4 regions of the Aeromonas sp. R6-2 genome follow, and region 4 is predicted to be linked to each of the others. Evidence: predicted binding sites of a transcription regulator. Region 4 holds the regulator's gene; each other region holds the start of a gene.

Region 1 (5,027 bases), on a different contig from region 4:
CGCCACGGTCTGACCGTCGACGGCGTCATCGGGCGGCAGACCCAGCAGTGGCTCAACACCGACCCCGAGTCCCGCGCCCGCCTGCTGCTGCGCAACCTGTGGCGCCGCGATGTTGTTGACCGCCTGCCCGAGCAGCGTTATGTGCTGGTCAATATTCCCGACTACCGCCTGAGCGTGGTGGAGAAGGGCAGCGAGATCTTCACCAGCCGGGTCATCGTCGGCCAGCAATTGCGGGCCACGCCGATCCTGGCCAGCGAGATCCGCTCCGTGGTGATCAACCCCGCCTGGCATGTGCCCCGCTCCATCATGAAGAAGGACATACTGCCCAAGCTGGCCAAGGATCCCGACTACCTGGCCAAGCAGCAGCTCGAGGTGATCGACGGGGAGGGCAATCCGGTCGCCTTCTCCCCCGAGGGGTGGAGCCACGCTCTCGCCTCCGGTTTCCCCTATCGTCTGCGGCAGAAGCCGGGGGATCACAATGCCCTGGGTCGCTACAAGTTCTACCTGCCCAATAACGATGCCATCTACCTCCACTCCACGCCCAAGATGGGGTTGTTCGAGCAGGGGGCCCGGGCCCTGAGTTCGGGTTGTGTTCGGGTCGAGAAGGCCGAGAGCCTGGCCGAGCTGTTGCTGGCGCCAACACCGCGCAAGAGGGAGGAGATCAAGGGATTGCTCAAGGAGACCACTACCCGCTGGATGCCCCTGGCCAACCCGATTCCCGTCTTCACCGTCTACTGGAGCAGCTGGGTCGATGGGGAGGGGGTACAGCACTTTCGCAACGACATCTATGGCTTCGATAAAGGCAGCTTCAAACGAATTCTCTAGGCCCAAAGGGGCGTGAGGGGATTCACACTTCGAGACACCCGGGGCTACCCGGGTGTCATTTTATGAGCAGTCGGTTTGACACCCCGGCGAGCGGACGGGTAGTGTCAGACGGTTGTTTGAACGGGAGGAAAGAGGGAGATGCTGGATAAAGGGATGAGTCGTCGTCAACTGCTGCTGGGGACGGGCTGCCTGCTGACGGCCGGTCTGTTGCCGCAGAGCGCTCTGGCCAGCCGCAGCACCAGCCACCGCGCCCTCACCGTCCACAACCTCAACACGGGCGAACAGATAGAGGCGAGCTACTGGGAGAATGGTCGCTACCTGCAAGACGGCCTGGAAGAGCTCAACCACATCTTTCGCGACTATCGCCGCAACGAGGTGTTTGCCATCGATCGCAAGCTGTTCGATCAGCTCTATCTCCTGCAACACAAGCTGGGTCGCAAGGGGCGTATCGAGCTTATCTCGGGTTACCGTTCGCCAGCCACCAATCGCCAGAAGCAGCGTCGCAGCAGGGGGGTCGCCAAGCGCAGCTACCACATGCTCGGTCAGGCGGTGGATGTCCGCATGCCGGGGGTGCCGCTTGCCCACCTGCGCCAGGCCGCCCTGCAACTGAGGGTGGGGGGCGTCGGCTACTACCCTGGCGACAACTTCGTTCACCTCGACACAGGTCCTGTCCGTCACTGGTGACCTTTCCCCCGCCCTGGGCTGGCATCTTTTCTTCTCCCCCCTTACTCTCCTGCACGGGATGCAACGAGGAGCCTCTTATGCGTATGACGCTGGCGCTGGGCCTGGTAGTGCTGCTGGCAGGTTGCAGCAAGCTCGACAAGGCCCACTACGATCAACTGAAGCTGGGAATGAGTTACCAAGAGGTGAGTGCCGTATTGGGCAAGGCGGAGCGCTGTGATGAGGCATTGGGTGCCTCCAACTGCCTGTGGGGAAATGACGACAGGCAGATCCAGGTGGGATTCATCGCCGGCAAGGCGGCGCTGTTCAGCTCCAAGGGACTCAACTAGTCCGGCAGGAGACCAAAAAGCCGACACCCGCAAGGTGTCGGCTTTTTTGCATGGGGGATCAGCGGGAGAGGCCCTTCTGGGCAAACTTGGGGCGGGCGCTCATGATCTGCTCTACCTGCTCCTCGCTCATCTTGCCGCGCGACAACCCCAGCACCTTGTAGGTGAGCAGGGGGCGTGCCGGCAGGGCGATCATCAGGGCGCGGATCTGGTTCTCGTCATCCTTCTCCCGATTGGGCTTGCCATAGGCGAAGGTGAGGATCCCGGCGTCCATCAGGTTTTTGACGGCCGGCTCGGTGATCGGCAGATTAATGACGCTCTTGCGCTGCAGCACGAACTCGCGCAGTACCGCCTTCTCGTTGAAGTCGAGAAAGGTGATGGTCTGCTCCATGTTGCTCTGCTGGCGCCGCTCTTGCCACTCCTCGCACAGATATTCCCAGGCGATAAGCAGCCCCTGACTGGCGAAGTAGGAGAGGGCAATCAGCATGCCTACCCCCAGCCAGCCCGCATAGGCCTCGGCCCAGCGGCTCACGGCACCGTTCATGACCCCTTCGGGGAAGATCAGGATCAGGCTGCAGGTGAGCAGCAGCCAGGTCATGACCCAGTTGAGTTGAACCAGTTGGTGAAAATGTTGGATCCAGCGTCTCATCTCATGTCCTTCCAAACGATGGCACCTGGACCCACTTCAGCAAAGGGTGTGCCAATTTGTTTTTGACACCCCAAAAAGAGAGGGCGGGACAGGCCCGCCCTCGCGCCGCCCTGGTCGTTTAGTACTGCTGGAAGTAGTGCTGGATCTGCTTGGGATCCTGGGTCTGGGTGAGGGAGAGCATCAGCAGCACCCGCGCCTTCTGCGGGTTGAGGCTCTCGGCGGCGACGAAGCCGTACTTGGCGTCATCGATCTCCGCATCCAGGGTGGTGGAGCCGGTTGGTACGCGGGCCGAGCGCACCACGCGGATCCCCTTCTCGCTGGCCTTGGCCAGGGTGTCGAACAGGGTGTGGTAGAGGTTGCCGTTGCCCACCCCGGCGCTGACGATGCCATCGAACTTGGCGTCGACCAGAGCCTTGGCCGGCAGATCCGAGGCGTTGGCATAGCTGTAGACGATGCCGACCCGGGGCAGCTTGTCGAGCTTGCTCACGTCGAACGGAGTCTGGCTGGTGTGCAGCCGGGCCGGCGTGCGCTGATAGTCGATCTTGCCGTTGTGGATGTAACCGAGCGGGCCAAAGTTGGGGGAGGCAAAGGTCTGCACCCCTGTGGTGTTGGTCTTGGTGACGTCACGGGCGTCGAGCACGGTGTCGTTCATGGCGACCATGACGCCACGCCCCTTGGAGGCGGGGTCGGAGGCGGTGACCACGGCGTTGTAGAGGTTCATGGGGCCGTCGGCACTCATGGCGGTGGAGGGGCGCATGGCGCCGACCAGCACCACCGGCTTGTCGCTCTTGACGGTGAGGTTCAGGAAGTAGGCGGTCTCTTCCATGGTGTCGGTGCCGTGGGTGATGACGATGCCGTCCACGTCATCCTTGGCCAGCAGCTCGTTGACCCGCTTGGCGAGCGTGAGCCACACCTGGTCGTTCATGTCCTGGGAGCCGATCTTGACTACCTGCTCCCCCTGTACGTCGGCCACCTTCTTCATCTCGGGCACGGCGGCGATCAGGGTCTCGATGGCGACCTTACCCGCCTCGTAGTTGGACTGGGTGGCAGACTGGCCGGCGCCGGCGATGGTGCCGCCGGTGGCCAGGATATGCACGCTCGGCAGGGCGAAGGCCAGAGGGGAGAGGGTCATGCCGAGAACGGCGGCGATCAGGCTCTTGCGAAGGGGTAGGGACATGCTGCGACTTCCTTATTGTGATGGTGAAAGACCGCAGCATTTTTGCTCATGTATATCCGGTTTATTGTGAGTAAACTCACCAAAGAACAGGTTGATACAGAACTTTAACCTATTTTATACCTATAAAGTGGTGTTATAGGTGGGCGTGAAACCCCTGGGCTTCGATGAGGGCCACCAGGGCGGCGGGCTCCACCTCTCCCTCGATACGGGCGGTGGCGCTGGCAAAATCCACCTTCACGGCGGTGACGCCGGGCTGGGCGCCCAGGGCTCGCTCCAGCGAGGCGGCGCAGCCGCCGCAGGACATCCCCTCAACCTTCAATTCGATCATCGTGCTTCCTCCTGTGGGTAACCCGGCCATCCTCTTCCTGCCGGTCGGGGCAAGGTCAAGTCATCAGACCCAGATAGTTCATCAGGGCGGCCCCCAGGCTGGTGGTGACCAGCGAGCCCAGGGTGGTGACGGCGATGATGCTGGCGGCCAGGGCGCTGTCGCCGCCCATGGCGCGGGTCATCACATAGCTGGCGGCGGCGGTCGGGGTCGAGCTCACCAGAAACAGGATGCCGAGGGCCTGATGGTTGAAACCGAGCAGGGCGGCGCCGCTCACCATCAGCAGGGGGAACAGCAACAGGCGGTTGGCGGTGGCCCAGCCGGTGAGCAAGGCCCCGCCACGCAGGGCCTGCAGGTTGAGGCTGGCGCCGGTGCAGAGCAGGGCCAGGGGCAGGGTCATGTTGGCAAAGTAGTTGCCGGTGGTGAGCAGCAGGGGCGGCAGTTCGACCCCGAGCAGGCCAAAGGGGAGGGCCGAGAGGATGGCGATGATAAGGGGGTTTTTGGCGATCCCCTTGAGGATGGCGCGAGCGCCGTGCCCGCCCCCCAGGCTGCGGGTCAGGGTAATGACGGCGAGGATGTTATAGAGGACGGTGACCGCCCCCACATAGAGGGCGGCGGCGCCGATCCCCTCGGGTCCGTAGGCGTTTTGCACGAAGGCCAGCCCCATGATCCCCATGTTGCCGCGAAAGCTCCCCTGCACGAAGATGCCGCGCAGGGCGCGGGCGGCGATGCAGCGCGCCGCCAGCCACTCCAGCAGCAGGAAGCCGGCGAGGGTGCCGAGCAGGCCGTAGAGGATGAGCCAGGGGCTCGGCATGGTGGCAAAATCGGTGCGCACCATGCTGAGGAACAGAAGCGCCGGCAGGGTGACCTGAAACACCAGGCGCGAGGCCGACTCGATAAAGCTCTCGGGCAGCAGCCCCAGCCGCTTGAGGGCGATGCCGAGCAGCAGCACCAGGCAGATGGGGCCGGTAATGGAGAGGGAGAAGTTCAGGCTGGCGAGCAGATCCATCGTCCTGTCCTGGGCAGTGGGGAGCGTCCATTCTA
Region 2 (5,027 bases), on a different contig from region 4:
CTCAATATGGGCAAAGGCTGAGGGGGAGTAATTCATGGCCGATATTAATAGCCTTAATAGTGCGTTTTCGACGGCGAAGGCTGCCTCTACCTCGGGGACGCTACCCAGTGGCAGCACTCCGACTGGCAAGACGCCCAAGAAGGAGCTGGATCAGGCTGATTTTATGAAGATGCTGACCATGCAGCTCTCCTATCAGGATCCCTTCAAGCCGGTGGACAACTCCCAGATGATCGCCCAGATGTCGTCCATGGCCACGACCGATGGCATCAACCGTCTCAATACCGCGATCGGGGGGCTCAACTCAGTAATGACCTCCAGCCAGGCGCTGCAAGCTTCTTCTCTGGTGGGCCAGCAGGTACTGGTGCCGTCCGATACCGGCTACCTGCAAGAAGGGGGAGCGATCAACGGTGTCATTGCCGTAGGCGATCATGCCAGCAATCTCAAGGTGACCATCAAGAACGAGTCGGGGCAGGTGGTCCGTGAAATTGGTATGGCTGGCGAGCACAAAGGAAATGTGGACTTTGCCTGGGATGGCAAAGACAAGGACGGCAAGGCGTTGCCGGCCGGCAAATATCAAGTCACGGTCAGCGGTACTGTGAATAACAAGGTCGAAACCTTCCCCGCACTCACCTATGCCAAGGTCGACAGCGTCACCCTGGGTAACGCCAATAATCCAACTCTCGTTAATCTGAAGGGGCTCGGGCCGATCCGTCTGACCGATATCCTGCAGATCAGCGGTAACAGCTCCGGAACTCCCACGACGCCGCCGGAGAGCAACAACGGCAGCAGCCGAACCCTCTAAAGGAGAACTGTCATGTCCTTTAATAACGCGCTCAGTGGTGTCAGTGCGGCACAAAAAGATCTGAACGTCACCTCCAATAACATTGCCAACGTCAACACCATCGGCTTCAAGGAGTCCCGTGCCGAGTTTGCCGATGTCTATGCCAACTCCATCTTCGTCAACTCCAGAACCCAGGTAGGTAATGGTGTGACGACCGGTGCCGTGGCACAGCAGTTTCAGCAAGGGGCGCTCAAGTTTACCGAGAACCCGCTCGATCTGGCGGTTCAGGGTAATGGTTTCTTTGTGCTCTCCGACGGCAAGGATAATCTCGATCGTACCTTCACCCGTGCCGGTGCGTTCAAGCTCGATGCCAACAGTTACATCGTCAACAATCAGGGGAACTTCCTGCAGGGTTACGAGATCAACGATGATGGCACCCCCAAGGCGGTGAGTCTCAATGCGACCAAGCCGATTCAGATCCCCGACAAGGCGGGTGAGCCGGTGCGTACCACCACGGTCAATGCCTCGTTTAACCTGCCATCGAATACAGATGCGCTGGATGTAGGTAAATTTGATCCGAAAGACTCCAAGACCTACTCCTCATCAACCTCTGTGGTCGTCTACGACTCCCTGGGTGAGCCCTATACGGTCACCAAGTATTTTGTCAAAGAGCTGGATACGGGCACAGGTCAAGCCAAGATCCCGACAACCTGGCGTATGTTCCTCTACTCCAACGACAAGCCTATCGATATCGTCGGCGGGGTGGCGACCACGCCGGTTGCTCCGGCCACCCAGCAACCGCTGGGGGCCACGATAGAGTTCACCACCGACGGTAAGGTTAATGCCATTACGCCGGCCCAAATCAAAACCGAACCTCTGGGGGCGCCTGCTGGTGGCGCAGCTCCGGCACCAAATAACCCATCGGGGGCCGGTGTTATCAACAACGGCGCCGATGGTACCCAGCAGGTCGAGATCAAGTTCGGCACCGTGACTCAGTTTGCCTCTCCTTTTGAGGTAAACAGCCTGAGTCAGGATGGCTCGACCGTGGGTCGTCTGACCAAGGTCGAGATCTCCCCTAACGGGATCGTCTCTGCAACCTACAGTAATGCGACGACGGCCAAGGTGGCCATGGTGGCCATGGCCAAGTTCGCCAACGCACAAGGATTGAGCCAGATTGGGGATACCTCCTGGCAACAGTCACTGCTCTCCGGTGACGGGCAGCCGGGTACCCCCAACACCGGTACCTTTGGCTCTATCCGCTCTGCGGCTCTCGAGCAGTCCAACGTGGATCTGACCTCCCAGCTGGTGAACCTCATCACGGCGCAGCGTAACTTCCAGGCCAACTCCCGCGCTCTGGAGGTAAACAGCACCCTGCAGCAGACCATATTGCAGATCCGCTGATCGTCATAGAACTGACACCAAGGGCGCGATGGCGCCCTTTTTTTGTTTATAAATTAATGTCTTACATTTTGATATTTAAGTTGGCATCACTTCTGCATGGATGTTGCCAACCACATGATCTCTGCCAGTGAGGAGTGCCATGGATCATCTGCTCTATATCGCCATGTCAGGGGCCAAGGAGAACATGAACAGCCTGGCCGTGCGAAGCAACAACCTGGCCAATGCCAATACGGTCGGCTTCAAGTCAGACTTTGAACAGGCTCGTAGCATGCAGGCCTTTGGCGACGGATTGCCGTCGCGGGTGTTTGCCAAGACCGAGCGGCCAGGCCAGAACCTGGAGCACGGCATGTTGATGACCACGGGGCGTGATCTCGATGTGGCCCTCGATGGACCGGGTTGGCTGGTGGTACAGGATCCCAAGGGAGGTGAAGCCTTTACCCGCATGGGTAACCTGCAGCTGAGTGCGACCGGGAACCTGCAGACCTCAACCGGACTCAATGTGGTTGACGATGCCGGCAACCCCGTCGTCTTGCCGCTGCCGCTCGAGAAGATAGAGATCAATCGTGATGGCACCATCAATGCACGTCCCGAAGGAGCTGCGCCCAACCTCCTGGAGGATTTTCAGCGTATCAAGTTGGTGCGTCCGGCCAGTGATGCGGTGGAGAAGGGAGCTGATGGCCTGTTTCGCCGCAAGGATGGCGCCAAAGAGCCGGCATCAGCCGGTGTGGGCCTGATTGCCGGCTCCCTGGAGGGGAGCAATGTCAATGTGGTCGATGAGATGACCAACCTGATCCGTCTGCAGCGCCAGTTTGAGACCCAGATCAAGATGATGAAGACGGCCGAAGAGAATGACGAAGCGCACACCCAGTTGCTGCGTCTCGGTTAACCAAGGAGTACACCATGAATCCTGCACTCTGGATCAGCAAGACCGGGCTGGACGCTCAGCAGGTCAATATCAGCGTCACCTCCAACAACCTCGCCAACGCGAGCACGGTGGGCTTCAAGAAAGGGAGAGCCATCTTCGAAGATCTGCTCTACCAGAACATCAACCAACCCGGTGGGCGCTCTTCGGCCGACACGACACTTCCCTCCGGCTTGATGCTGGGGGCCGGTGCCAAGGTGGTGGCCACCCAGAAGAACCATGGGCAGGGCAACGTACAGACCACCGACAACGCCCTGGATCTGATGGTCAGTGGTCGCGGTTACTTCGAGGTGCAGTTACCTGACGGTAGCTCTGCCTATACCCGTAACGGTCAGTTCACTCTCAACGAGGAGGGGACCATAGTCACGCCGGGCAACGGTTACCGGCTGCAGCCCGAGATCCAGATCCCCGAGAATGCCCAGAGCGTGACGGTGGGCAGTGACGGTCAGGTCTCGGTGAAGCTGGCGGGTGATGGTCAGAGCCAGGTCGTGGGACAGATCAATATCAATGACTTCGTGAATGCCAGCGGGTTGCAGCCCATGGGGGAGAACCTCTTCCTGGAGACCCAGGCCAGTGGTGCTCCCATTCAGGGAACGGCAGGTGCCGATGGCCTGGGGGTCATCAAGCAAGGGATGCTCGAGAGCTCCAACGTCAACGTGACAGAGGAGTTGGTGAACCTGATCCAGGCTCAGCGAGTCTACGAGATGAACTCCAAGGTGATCTCGGCCGTCGATTCAATGATGTCTTATCTGACCCAAAGGTTGTAATGGGAGTGCTGTCATGAAAGCCGTATGGATGCTAGGGTGCCTGTTGCTGGCCGGTTGTACCTCTACCCCCAACACTCCCAGGCCGGATGATCCCGGATTTGCTCCCGTCTATCCGGAGAGCGATCCCGTCTCCGTTCGTCCGACCGGCGCCATCTTCCAGCCGGATCAGATCAATAGCATCTATTCGGATATCAAGGCTCACAAGGTGGGTGATCTCATCACCATAGAGCTCATCGAGTCGACCTCTGCCTCCAAGAAGGCCAATACCCAGTCGGGCAAGGACAACAAATTCAATCTGGATCCGGTTCAGTTGGGCGGGATCCCGGTGACGGCCAGCCCCTATGATCTCTCTGCCTCCATCGGCCAGAATGCCGCCTTCAAGGGTCAGGCCAAGGCGGATCAGAGTAACAGTCTGCAGGGCAGCATCTCGGTGAGTGTCTATAAGGTGCTTCCCAACGGAAATCTCATGGTGCGCGGGGAGAAGTGGATCATGCTTAACAACGGCAACGAGTATATTCGCATCACAGGGGTGATTCGCCCTGAAGATGTCACCTCGGATAACTCTGTCTCCTCCCAGCGGGTGGCCAATGCCCGTATCTACTACGGTGGCACCGGCGATCTTGCCAACAGCCAGGAGCAGGGATGGCTCACCAGTTTCTTCAACGGCCCCTGGTGGCCCCTGTAGGAGGCAGTATGCGTCTACATCAATTCATCATGCTGGGCCTGTGTCTGGTGCTCCCGTTAAGCGCTCAGGCAACCCGTATCAAGGACATCACCTCGGTTGAAGGGGTGCGCAACAACCAGCTGCTTGGTTATGGCCTTGTGGTCGGTCTGCCCGGTACGGGGGAGAAGAACAACGCCTTTACCGAGCAGACCTTCCGTACCATGCTCAACAACTTTGGTATCAAGGTCCCGGATAATCTCAAGCCCAAGATCAAGGATGTGGCACCCGTGGCGGTTCATGCGGATCTTCCTCCGTTTGCCAAGCCAGGGCAGACCATCGATATCACCGTCTCGGCCATTGGTGAGGCCAAGAGCCTGCGGGGCGGCACCTTGCTGCAGACCTTTCTCAAGGGGTTGGACGGGCGTGTCTACGCAGTGGCCCAGGGGAGTCTGGTTGTCGGCGGCCTAGGTGCCGAGGGGGCCGATGGCTCCA
Region 3 (5,027 bases), on a different contig from region 4:
CCGGCCAGCCCAATGCCATGGGGGGGCGCGAGGTGGGGGGGCTGGCGACCCAGCTCGCCGCCCACATGGGCTTTGACCAGGAGAGTCGGGATCGCCTCGCCCGCTTCTGGGGGGCGCCCCGGGTGGTGACGGGGCCTGGGCACAAGGCGGTGGATCTGTTCGAGGCGGTGCACCGGGGCGAGATCCGCGCCCTCTGGGTGCTTGGCACCAATCCGGCCGCCTCCCTGCCCGACACCCTGCGGGTGCGCGAGGCCCTGGCGCGCTGCGAGCTGCTGGTGGTCTCGGAGATCACCGACCAGAGCGACACGGCCGGCTTCGCCCACCTGCTGCTCCCCGCCGCCGCCTGGGGGGAGAAGGGGGGAACGATCACCAACTCGGAGCGCACCCTGAGTCGCCAGCGCCCTTTTCTCCCCCCTCCCGGCGAGGTGCGTCCCGACTGGTGGGCCCTGACCCAGGTGGCGCGCCGCCTCGGCTTTGAGCAGGCCTTCCCCTATGAGCACGAACACCAGATCTTCTGCGAGCACGCGACCCTCTCGGGCTTCGAGAACCGGGGGGAGCGCCACTTCGACATCTCGGCCCTGGCCACCCTGACCCGGGAGCAGTACGAGGGGCTCGAGCCCCTCTCCTGGCCGGTCAACCGGGCGCACCCGGCAGGATGCCGGCGCCTCTTCGAGGATGGCCGCTTCGCCACCCCGGACGGGCGAGCCCGGCTGGTGGTGCCCGCTGAGCCGGGGCCGGTCACGCTGGCACCGGCTCAGCGCGGGGAGACGCCGGCACCGGGCGTGGGGCTGCTGCTCAACTCGGGGCGGCTGCGGGATCAGTGGCACACCATGACCCGCACCGGCCATGTGGCCCGCCTGCAGGAAGCCGAGCCCTGGCCCACCCTGAGGCTGGGCGCCGCCAGCCTGCGGACCCTGGGGGCCGAGCCCGGGGATCTGCTGGCCATCGAGAGCGAGCAGGGGCTGGCCCACGCCCTGGCCGAGCGAGACGAGGGGCTGCGGGAGGGGGAGGCCTTTATGCCGATGCACTGGAGCGAGGCCCATGGGCGGGGGGCCGGGGTCAACCGGCTGGTGGCGCCCCGGGTCGATCCCCTCTCGGGCCAGCCCGCCTTCAAGCAGAGTCGGGTGTGGGTCAGCGCCCGTCCCCTGCTCTGGCAGGGGCTCTGGTTGGGCAGCGAGCCCTGGGCCCACCCGGTAGAGTGGTGGGCGCGGCGCACCCTGGGCACGCACGGGGGGGCGCTATGCCAGTGGCTGGCGAGCTGGCAGGAGAGCGAGGCGCAGAGCTGGGGCCGGCTCAACCGTGCGGGCAACTGGCTGCGGCTGCCCCAGGCCAGGGGCTGGCTGGCCATCGAGCTGCGCCAGGGGCGCATCAACAGCCTGCTGCTGGTGACCCCGACCCCCCGCTCGGTGCGCATCGATACCCTGGCCAGCCTGCTCGGGGCCCCGCTGCAGGCCGATGTCCTCATCACCACCCTGGATCAGGCCCTGGCCGGGGCGAGCCGGTTGATCTGCTCCTGCCTGCGGGTGAGCGAGCGGCAGATCCTGGCGGCGATCGAGGAGCAGGGGATCGGGGAGGTGGCCGGGTTGCAGGCCCTGCTCGGCTGCGGTAGCAACTGCGGCACCTGCCTGCCCGAGGTGGCGCGCCTGGTGGAGCGTCACAGGCCCGACTAGCCCCGACTACCCCCTTGTATATAAAAAGGGGGTAGATTCAATAAGTTGGTCTCCATGTTGCGTTGTCCTCCGACCACAACCCGTGACGGAGGCACCATGCACTCACCCCAGCAAGAGACAGCCTGCGTGCTGATCCACGCCGATGAACCGGGCCAGGCCAACCGCCTGGCCGGGCTCTGCAGCCACTATGGCTATCGACCCCGCATTCTCGACCGCCACGCCCTGCAGCAGGCGCAGGGAGAGGCGGCGGGCCTGATGATCAGCTGTCGCCAGATCACCGCCGAGCTGCGCCTGGCCTTGAAGGCGCGCCCCGACCTGCCACGGGTGCTCTTTTGCGAGCGCATTCCCGCCCGTGAGCAGGAGAGCCTGATGGGGGTTGGGGTCTGGCTGGTGCCCCACGGCTGCGGCGAGCGGGAGAAGATAGCCGCCTGGCTCTCCCTGGCGCGCCAGCTCACCCTGCTGCTGGCCGAGGGGGCAGAGCGGGAGCAGGGGCTCACCCGCAGGCTCGAGGAGCGCCGCCTGGTGGAGCGGGCCAAGGGGCGCTTGATGCGTCAGCATGGGCTGGGAGAGGAGGAGGCCTACCAGCTGCTGCGCCGGGCCGCCATGGCCCAGAGCAAGAGCCTGGGGGAGCTGGCTCGCCAGCTCCTCGCCGGATAACCGATTTGGTGCAGCCGTGACCCGATTTGGCGCAAGGGGCGGCGGCGGGCGCGAAGCAACCGGTCAGGAGCCGGCTCGCAGGGGCAGATTGCCGAGCTGGCACGGTAAATGAATAGTCGATAACGGTTACTCAGGCGGGCAAGCCCCGCCATCGATGGCCTGTCACAGGCCGGGCAATGTCGCCCCACCGATCCCGCATCGGTGGGGCTTTTTTTGTGCCGTCATCCGGGGCAACGGCGTCCCGCCTGACGGACTCAGGGAGGAGCGAGGATGAGCATAAAGAGATGGGGGGCGCTCTGTGCCCTGTTGCTGGGGGCGGTCGCCCACGCCGAAGTGGGACCGCCGGAGAAGGAGGCGCTGCGACTTGGCTTTATCAAGCTGACCGACATGGCCCCCCTGGCGGTGGCCTATGAGAAGGGCTACTTCGAGGAGGAGGGGCTCTACGTGACCCTGGAGCCCCAGGCCAACTGGAAGGTGCTGCTCGACCGGGTCATCGGCGGCGAGCTCGATGGCGCCCAGATGCTGGCCGGTCAGCCCCTGGCGGCCCACGTGGGGATAGGCACCCGGGCCGAGCTGGTCACGGCCCTGTCGCTCGATCGCAACGGCAACGCCATCACGGTGGCCAACGCGGTGTGGCAGCAGATGCAGCCGGCGCTGGCCGGTCACACGGGGCCGGTGAGCGCCGCCGCCCTCAAGCCGGTGGTGGAGCAGTATCGCAGCCAGGGCAAGCCCTTCAACATGGGCATGGTGTTTCCCGTCTCCACCCACAACTACGAGCTGCGCTACTGGCTGGCGGCGGGGGGGCTGCATCCGGGTTACTACGCCCCGGCACGGGGGGACAACACGGGCCAGCTCGATGCCCAGGTGCTGCTCTCGGTGACCCCGCCGCCCCAGATGCCGGCCACCCTGGAGGCCGGCACCATCACGGGTTACTGCGTGGGTGAGCCGTGGAATCAACAGGCCCTGGCCAAGGGGCTGGGGGTGCCGGTCATCACGGATGCGGAGATCTGGGACTCCAACCCCGAGAAGGTGCTGGGGGTGACCCGCGCCTTCGCCGAGCGCTACCCCAACACCCATGTGCGGCTGGTCAAGGCGCTGCTGCGGGCCGCCCGCTGGCTCGACGAGGGGGAGAATCGCAACCGCTCCGAGGCGGTGACGCTGCTGGCCCGTCCCGACTACGTGGGGGCCGACCAGCCGGTGATCGCCGCCGCCATGACCGGCACCTTCCGCTACGGCAAGGAGGATGTGCGCCCGGCCCCCGACTTCACCCTCTTCTTTCGCCGTCACGCCAGCTACCCCTACTACTCGGATGCGGTCTGGATGCTGACCCAGATGCGTCGCTGGGGGCAGATCCCGACCGGCCAGAGCGATGCCTGGTATGACGCCGTGGCCCGGGCCGTCTACCGCCCCGAGGTCTATCGCCAGGCCGCCGAGGCCCTGGTGGCCGAGGGCAAGTTCAAGGCCGGGGAGTTTGTGGATTTTGCCAGCGAGAGCGGCTATCGCCCCGCCGAGTCGGGCTTTATCGATGGCCACACCTTCGACGCTCGTCGTCCCAACGACTACCTCAACCAGTTTGCCATCGGCCTCAAGGGCGATGAGCGGGTGCAGTAAGCAAGGAGCGCCACATGAACCATCACCTCTTCAAGGGGCTGCTCTGGCCCCTGCTCGGCATCACCCTCTTCCTGCTGATCTGGCAGTGGGGGGCGAGCCGGGTGCACACCTCTCTCGGGACCCTGCCCGGGCCTGTGGCCACCCTCACCCAGGCGGGCCAGCTGGGGCAGGAGTTCCTGGCCGAGCGCGAGCGCGAGCAGGCCTTCCTCGAGCGTCAGGCCCGGCGCAACGCCGAGCGGCTGGCGGCGGATCCGGCGGCCCGGGTGAGCCAGGTGCCCTACACGGGGCGTCCCACCTTCGTCAGCCAGGTGGCGACCAGCCTGCTCACCGTGTTGCTCGGTTTTGGCCTCGCCACCCTGATGGCGGTGCCCCTTGGCATCGTGCTCGGCATGAGCCCGCGCCTCTATCAGGCGGTCAACCCCCTGGTACAGCTGCTCAAGCCCATCTCGCCGCTGGCCTGGCTGCCCCTCATCACCCTGGTGGTGAGCGCCCTCTATGTGAGCAAGGATCCGGCCTTCTCCAAGTCGTTTCTCATCTCGGCGGCCACCGTGGCCCTCTGCTCCCTCTGGCCGACCCTGATCAACACGGCGGTGGGGGTGGGCTCCCTGGACCCTGACCTGCACAACGTCAGCCGGGTGCTGCGCCTCTCCTGGTGGACCCATGTGCGCCGCCTCGTGCTGCCCGGGGCCCTGCCCATGATCTTCACCGGCCTGCGCCTCTCCCTCGGGGTGGCCTGGATGGTGCTGATCGCGGCCGAGATGCTGGCCCAGAACCCCGGGCTCGGCAAGTTCGTCTGGGACGAGTTTCAAAACGGCGGCGCCAGCTCCCTGGCCCGCATCATGGTGGCCGTGCTCACCATAGGCCTCATCGGCTGCGCCCTCGATCGCCTGATGCTGGCCCTGCAGCAGCGCTGGTCCTGGGACAAGCGCGCGGCCCTGCGCTGAGGAGACAACCATGAACAGCTTCTTACAACTGAGCGATCTGGGGGTGGGCTTTGCCACCGAGCGGGGCTTCTTCGAGGCCCTGACCCAGGTCAACCTGCGCATCGAGCAGGGGGAGTTTATCTCCCTCATCGGCCACTCGGGCTGC
Region 4 (5,027 bases):
TGGCGGTGGCGGATGCGCATCCGCTGGTGCTGGCCAGAGCCCATATGGTGACCCGACTCGGGGGAGGGCTCGGGGCGGTGCGCGAGGTGTGCGATCTGCTACTGCAGGCCAGAGGGCTGCTCGATGGCGGTGCGGAGGTGTCCGTATGAACCGCCAGACCCTGCTCTTTGGCGTGCTCTTTATCGTGGCACTGGCCTGTTGGCAGGTGCTGAACAAGCCGGTTGCGACGGTGGAGCCGACGCAGAAAGAGCATTTTCAGCCCGATTTTGTCGCTCGGGACATGGTGACCCTTCAATATGACGAGGAGGGACGATTACAGGACCGTCTCGAATCTGTCTACGCCGAGTATTTCCGTGCCATCGAGATGGTCAACATGACTCAACCCATCTTCTATCGCTACGATGAGCAAGGGCGGCCCGAATGGAGCCTTACCGCCGAGGAGGGGGTGCTTAACGTCGGTGATAACGCCATCTTGCGCCGCAAGGTACAGGTGGACGGACTGCTGGAGGAGGGGCCGGTGAAGCGCCTCGATACCGAATATATGGAGCTGGACCTGAATAATCAGGACATACGCAGCAATCAAGAGGTCAAGATGCTTGGCAAGGACCTGCAGACCGAGGGACTCGGTCTCAGGGGCAATCTGGACAAGCGCTACTTTGAGTTACTGGAACAGAGTCATGCGATCTATTTCAATGAAAAACGTTAATCTCGCCCTGGTGGCCCTGCTCTGCTGCGGCACCCTGCAGGCCAAGCAGTCGGATTTCGCCGAGCCGGTCTATGTGGATGCGGTGACCCAGACGGCCGAGTTGCAGGATAACCGCCTCACCTTTACCAAGGATGTGATCATCACCCAGGGCACTATCAAGATCCACGCCGACAAGGTGGTCGTGGTGCGCGGGGCCGAGAAGGGGTCCGAGGTGATGACCGCTTATGGCAAACCGGCCACCTTCTTCCAGATCCTGGACAACGGCAAGCCGGTCAACGCCCATGGGGACACCATTCGCTATGAGCTCAAGAAGCGTCTGGTGACCATCACCGGCAATGGCCAGCTCAAGCAGGAAGATAGCCAGGTTAACGGCGATCTGATCCGCTATGACATCGTCAAACAGAAGATGATGGCCGAGAGCAGCGATACCGGCTCACGGGTCAAGACGGTCTTCCTCCCCGATCAGGTGGAGAGTTTTGACAAGCCGGCTGACGGCAAGAAGGAGTAAGCTCATGGCGGTATTGAAGGCGGTAGGCCTGCAGAAGAGCTACAAGAGCCGCATGGTGGTCAGCGACGTGAGTCTGGAGGTGGGCACGGGTCAGATCGTGGGCCTGCTCGGGCCGAACGGAGCCGGCAAGACCACCTCCTTTTACATGATTGTGGGCCTGGTTCAACGGGACGCGGGCCACATCACCATCGACGATCGTGACATCAGCGCCCAGCCGATGCACCAGCGTGCCCGTAACGGAATCGGCTACCTGCCCCAGGAGGCCTCCATCTTTCGTCGTCTCTCGGTCTACGACAACCTGATGGGGGTCATGGAGACGCGCAAGGGACTCTCCAAAGAGGAGCGGGTCGATCTGGTCGAGCAATTGCTGGAAGAGTTCAACATTACCCATATTCGGGACAACCTGGGCCAGAGTCTCTCCGGTGGCGAGCGCCGTCGGGTCGAGATCGCCCGTGCCCTGGCGGCGGATCCCCGCTTCATTCTGCTCGACGAGCCCTTTGCCGGCGTGGACCCGATTTCTGTGATAGACATCAAGAAGATCATCCAGCATCTCAAGGATCGCGGGCTCGGCGTCTTGATCACGGACCACAATGTCAGGGAGACTCTGGATGTATGCGAGAAGGCTTATATCGTCAGCCATGGCAAGATGATCGCCGAAGGAACCCCGGAGCAGATCCTGGCCGATGAACAGGTCAAGCGGGTCTATCTGGGGGATCAATTCAGTCTATAGTAAGGGTGATCTCCCCTCGCCTGAATGCTGAACATAAGGACATTCCAACGTAGATGAAGCCGACACTGCAGCTGCGTCTGGGTCAACAGCTGACCATGACGCCACAATTACAACAGGCCATCCGTTTACTCCAGCTTTCGTCCCTGGAACTTCAGCAGGAAATCCAGCAAGCCTTAGAGAGCAACCCATTGCTGGAGCAGGAGGAAAGTGATCTGGATCCGGATGGGCGAGAGCCTATGCCGGAAGTCGGCGATGCCAGCCAGATGGATAGCTCCGAGGCCATGTCCCAGGAGCAGATGCCTGACGAATTACCGGTTGATACGACCTGGGATGAGGTCTACTCGGCCGGCACGGCCCAGCTGGCGACGCCCTCCTTCGACGGGGAAGAGACCGTCTACCAGGGGGAAACCACCGAAAACCTGCAGGACTATCTGCTGTGGCAGATGCGTCTCACCCCCTTCTCCGATCTCGATGCCGCCATCGCCCTGGCTATTATCGATGCCATCGACGAGTCCGGCTACCTGACCGTGACCCTCGAAGATATTCAGATGGCAGTCAGCTCCGAAGAATACAGTGTGGAGATGGACGAGGTTGAAGCCGTGCTCAAACGGGTGCAGCATTTCGACCCCGTCGGGGTGGCCGCCCGCTCGGTGCAGGAGTGTCTGCTGATCCAGCTTGGCCAGTTTGAACCGACCCTCCCCTGGCTCAAAGAGGCGATCGAGGTGGTGACCGAGCACATGGATCTGCTGGGGGCCCGCGATTACCGGACACTGGCGCGCAAGACCCGGCTCAAGGAGAGCGAGCTCAAGGAGGTGCTCGACATGATCCTTCAGCTCGAGCCCCGCCCCGGTAATAGTGTGGTGCAGAGCGATTCCCAATACGTGATTCCGGATGTCTCCGTGGTCAAGAAGGGAAAGCGCTGGGTGGTCGAGCTCAATCCCGACAGCGCGCCGCGGATCAGGGTCAATGAGACCTATGCGGCCATGGCGCGTAACGCCCGCAGCAGCACAGATACCCAGTTTATCCGCTCCCATTTGCAGGAGGCTCGCTGGTTTATCAAGAGCCTGGAGAGCCGTAACGAGACCCTGCTCAAGGTGGCCAACTGCATCGTCGAGCAGCAGCAGGGCTTCTTCGAGTATGGGGAGGAGGCGATGAAGCCGATGGTGCTGAACGACATCGCCGAGGCGGTGGAGATGCACGAGTCGACCATCTCCCGGGTGACTACCCAGAAATTTATGCATACTCCCCGCGGTATTTTCGAGCTGAAGTACTTCTTCTCGAGCCATGTGAATACCGAAGGTGGGGGAGAATGTTCATCGACCGCCATCCGCGCCTTGATCAAGAAACTGGTGACGGCCGAAAACCCTGCCAAGCCGCTTAGCGACAGCAAGATCACCGATCTGCTGGCAGAGCAGGGGATCATGGTGGCACGAAGGACCATCGCCAAGTATCGCGAGTCCCTCATGATTCCACCCTCCAATCAGCGCAAACGCCTGGTGTAGGCAAAACAAAAGGAAGACGTTATGCAAATCAATCTGACTGGACACCATGTAGAGATCACCGAAGCACTGCGGGAGTACGTCAATAGCAAGTTTGCCAAGCTGGAGCGCCATTTCGACCATATCAACAACGTGCACGTGGTTCTCAATGTCGAGAAGCTCAAGCAGATCGCCGAGGCCAAGCTGCACGTCAACGGTGGCGAAGTCTTCGCCAACTCCGAGCATGCGGACATGTATGCCGCTATCGATACCCTGATCGACAAGCTGGATCGACAGATCATCAAGCACAAAGACAAGCTACAGCAAAAATAAGATGCAACTGGAACACATATTGAGCAGGGACTGCACCCGGAGTGCAGTCCCTTGTAGTAGTAAGAAGCGGGCGCTGGAACTCATCAGTGAGTTGGCGGCCGATCATCTGGGCACTTCTCGTCAGACCCTGTTCGAGTGCCTGTTGGCCCGTGAAAAGATGGGCAGTACCGGGATCGGCGGCGGTATCGCCATTCCCCATGGCCGTATCGGGGACGAATTTCCCCCGACCGCCGTGCTGCTCACCTTCGAAGAGCCCATCTCCTTCGATGCGATCGACAACCAACCGGTCGACCTTCTCTTTGCGCTGCTGGTTCCCGAGAGCGAATGCAAGCAGCACCTCAAGACGCTCTCCATGATGGCCTCGCGGCTTGCTGACAAAGGCATCTGCCGTCAGTTGCGCCAGGCGGCCAGCGATGAAGAGCTCTACCAGATCATGATTTCCGCCTGAACCCCGCCGCGGGCTCTCCAGGATGTAAGGAGGAAGTATGCAACTCATCGTCGTCAGCGGCCGCTCCGGGGCCGGCAAGACGGTTGCCCTGAGGGTTCTGGAGGATCTGGGGTACTACTGTGTCGACAACTTGCCGGTTGTCCTGCTGCCCCAGCTTATCGTGGCGCTGGAGGGGCAGTACGACAAGCTGGCAGTGAGCATCGATGTGCGCAACCTGCCGCAGGTGCCCGATAAACTCGATGAGCTGCTGCGCCAGGTGCGCAGTGAGAAGCGGGTGGACTATTCGAGCTTCTTCTTCGATGCCGACAACAGCACCCTGCTGCGCCGCTACGGGGAGAGCCGCCGTCTGCACCCCCTGTCACGCAATCAGCTGACGCTGGATGAGGCCATCCGGGAGGAGACCCACCTCCTCTCGCCCCTCTCCTCCAGCGCCGATCTGCGGGTGGATACGACCAGCCTCAGCATTCACGACTTAAGCGAGCTCATCAAGACCCGGGTACTGGGCAAGAAAGAGAGCGAACTGGTCATGGTGTTCGAGTCGTTTGGTTTCAAATATGGCATCTCCAAGGATGCCGACTTCGTCTTCGATGCCCGTTTTCTGCCCAACCCCCACTGGATCCCCGAGCTCAAGCCTTTCACCGGCAAGGACCAGCCGGTCGCCGACTATCTGGCCAGCCAGAGTGATGTGATGCTCTTTATCCAGCAGATCGAGAGCATGTTGACGACCTGGTTGCCCCATTTGGAGCGCAACAACCGCAGCTACCTGACGGTCGGGATTGGCTGTACCGGCGGTCAGCACCGCTCCGTCTTTATCGCCGAGCGTC

Evidence for each region. Region 4 encodes sigma-54, which starts transcription at its own class of promoters, with help from an activator protein. Its sites were predicted from a motif close to TGGCACNGTTTTNGCTT; they were not measured.
Region 1: a site for sigma-54 is predicted at 2,519-2,535, ahead of AB5Y48_RS03325 (superinfection exclusion B family protein). Genes of this name have one in related genera too.
Region 2: a site for sigma-54 is predicted at 2,264-2,280, ahead of flgF (flagellar basal-body rod protein FlgF). Genes of this name have one in related genera too.
Region 3: a site for sigma-54 is predicted at 2,425-2,441, ahead of AB5Y48_RS06210 (CmpA/NrtA family ABC transporter substrate-binding protein). Genes of this name have one in related genera too.

What each region holds. Positions count from the first base shown of each region.
Region 1 covers NZ_JBFODE010000024.1:28,536-33,562, forward strand. Annotated here, with positions in the region: gene AB5Y48_RS03310 (murein L,D-transpeptidase) at 1-825, shown strand, start outside; gene AB5Y48_RS03315 (DUF882 domain-containing protein) at 964-1,509, shown strand; gene AB5Y48_RS03320 (hypothetical protein) at 1,587-1,835, shown strand; gene AB5Y48_RS03325 (superinfection exclusion B family protein) at 1,894-2,481, opposite strand; gene ansB (L-asparaginase 2) at 2,600-3,658, opposite strand; gene AB5Y48_RS03335 (heavy-metal-associated domain-containing protein) at 3,792-3,986, opposite strand; gene AB5Y48_RS03340 (AEC family transporter) at 4,042-4,992, opposite strand.
Region 2 covers NZ_JBFODE010000029.1:162,071-167,097, reverse strand. Annotated here, with positions in the region: gene flgC (flagellar basal body rod protein FlgC) at 1-21, shown strand, start outside; gene AB5Y48_RS05505 (flagellar hook assembly protein FlgD) at 35-802, shown strand; gene flgE (flagellar hook protein FlgE) at 815-2,182, shown strand; gene flgF (flagellar basal-body rod protein FlgF) at 2,322-3,068, shown strand; gene flgG (flagellar basal-body rod protein FlgG) at 3,083-3,871, shown strand; gene flgH (flagellar basal body L-ring protein FlgH) at 3,885-4,556, shown strand; gene AB5Y48_RS05480 (flagellar basal body P-ring protein FlgI) at 4,565-5,027, shown strand, end outside.
Region 3 covers NZ_JBFODE010000030.1:70,792-75,818, reverse strand. Annotated here, with positions in the region: gene AB5Y48_RS06220 (molybdopterin-dependent oxidoreductase) at 1-1,670, shown strand, start outside; gene AB5Y48_RS06215 (ANTAR domain-containing response regulator) at 1,767-2,327, shown strand; gene AB5Y48_RS06210 (CmpA/NrtA family ABC transporter substrate-binding protein) at 2,598-3,938, shown strand; gene AB5Y48_RS06205 (ABC transporter permease) at 3,953-4,882, shown strand; gene AB5Y48_RS06200 (ABC transporter ATP-binding protein) at 4,893-5,027, shown strand, end outside.
Region 4 covers NZ_JBFODE010000035.1:18,996-24,022, reverse strand. Annotated here, with positions in the region: gene kdsC (3-deoxy-manno-octulosonate-8-phosphatase KdsC) at 1-149, shown strand, start outside; gene lptC (LPS export ABC transporter periplasmic protein LptC) at 146-706, shown strand; gene lptA (lipopolysaccharide transport periplasmic protein LptA) at 693-1,214, shown strand; gene lptB (LPS export ABC transporter ATP-binding protein) at 1,219-1,944, shown strand; gene AB5Y48_RS08450 (RNA polymerase factor sigma-54) at 1,998-3,446, shown strand; gene hpf (ribosome hibernation promoting factor) at 3,468-3,755, shown strand; gene ptsN (PTS IIA-like nitrogen regulatory protein PtsN) at 3,757-4,203, shown strand; gene rapZ (RNase adapter RapZ) at 4,241-5,027, shown strand, end outside.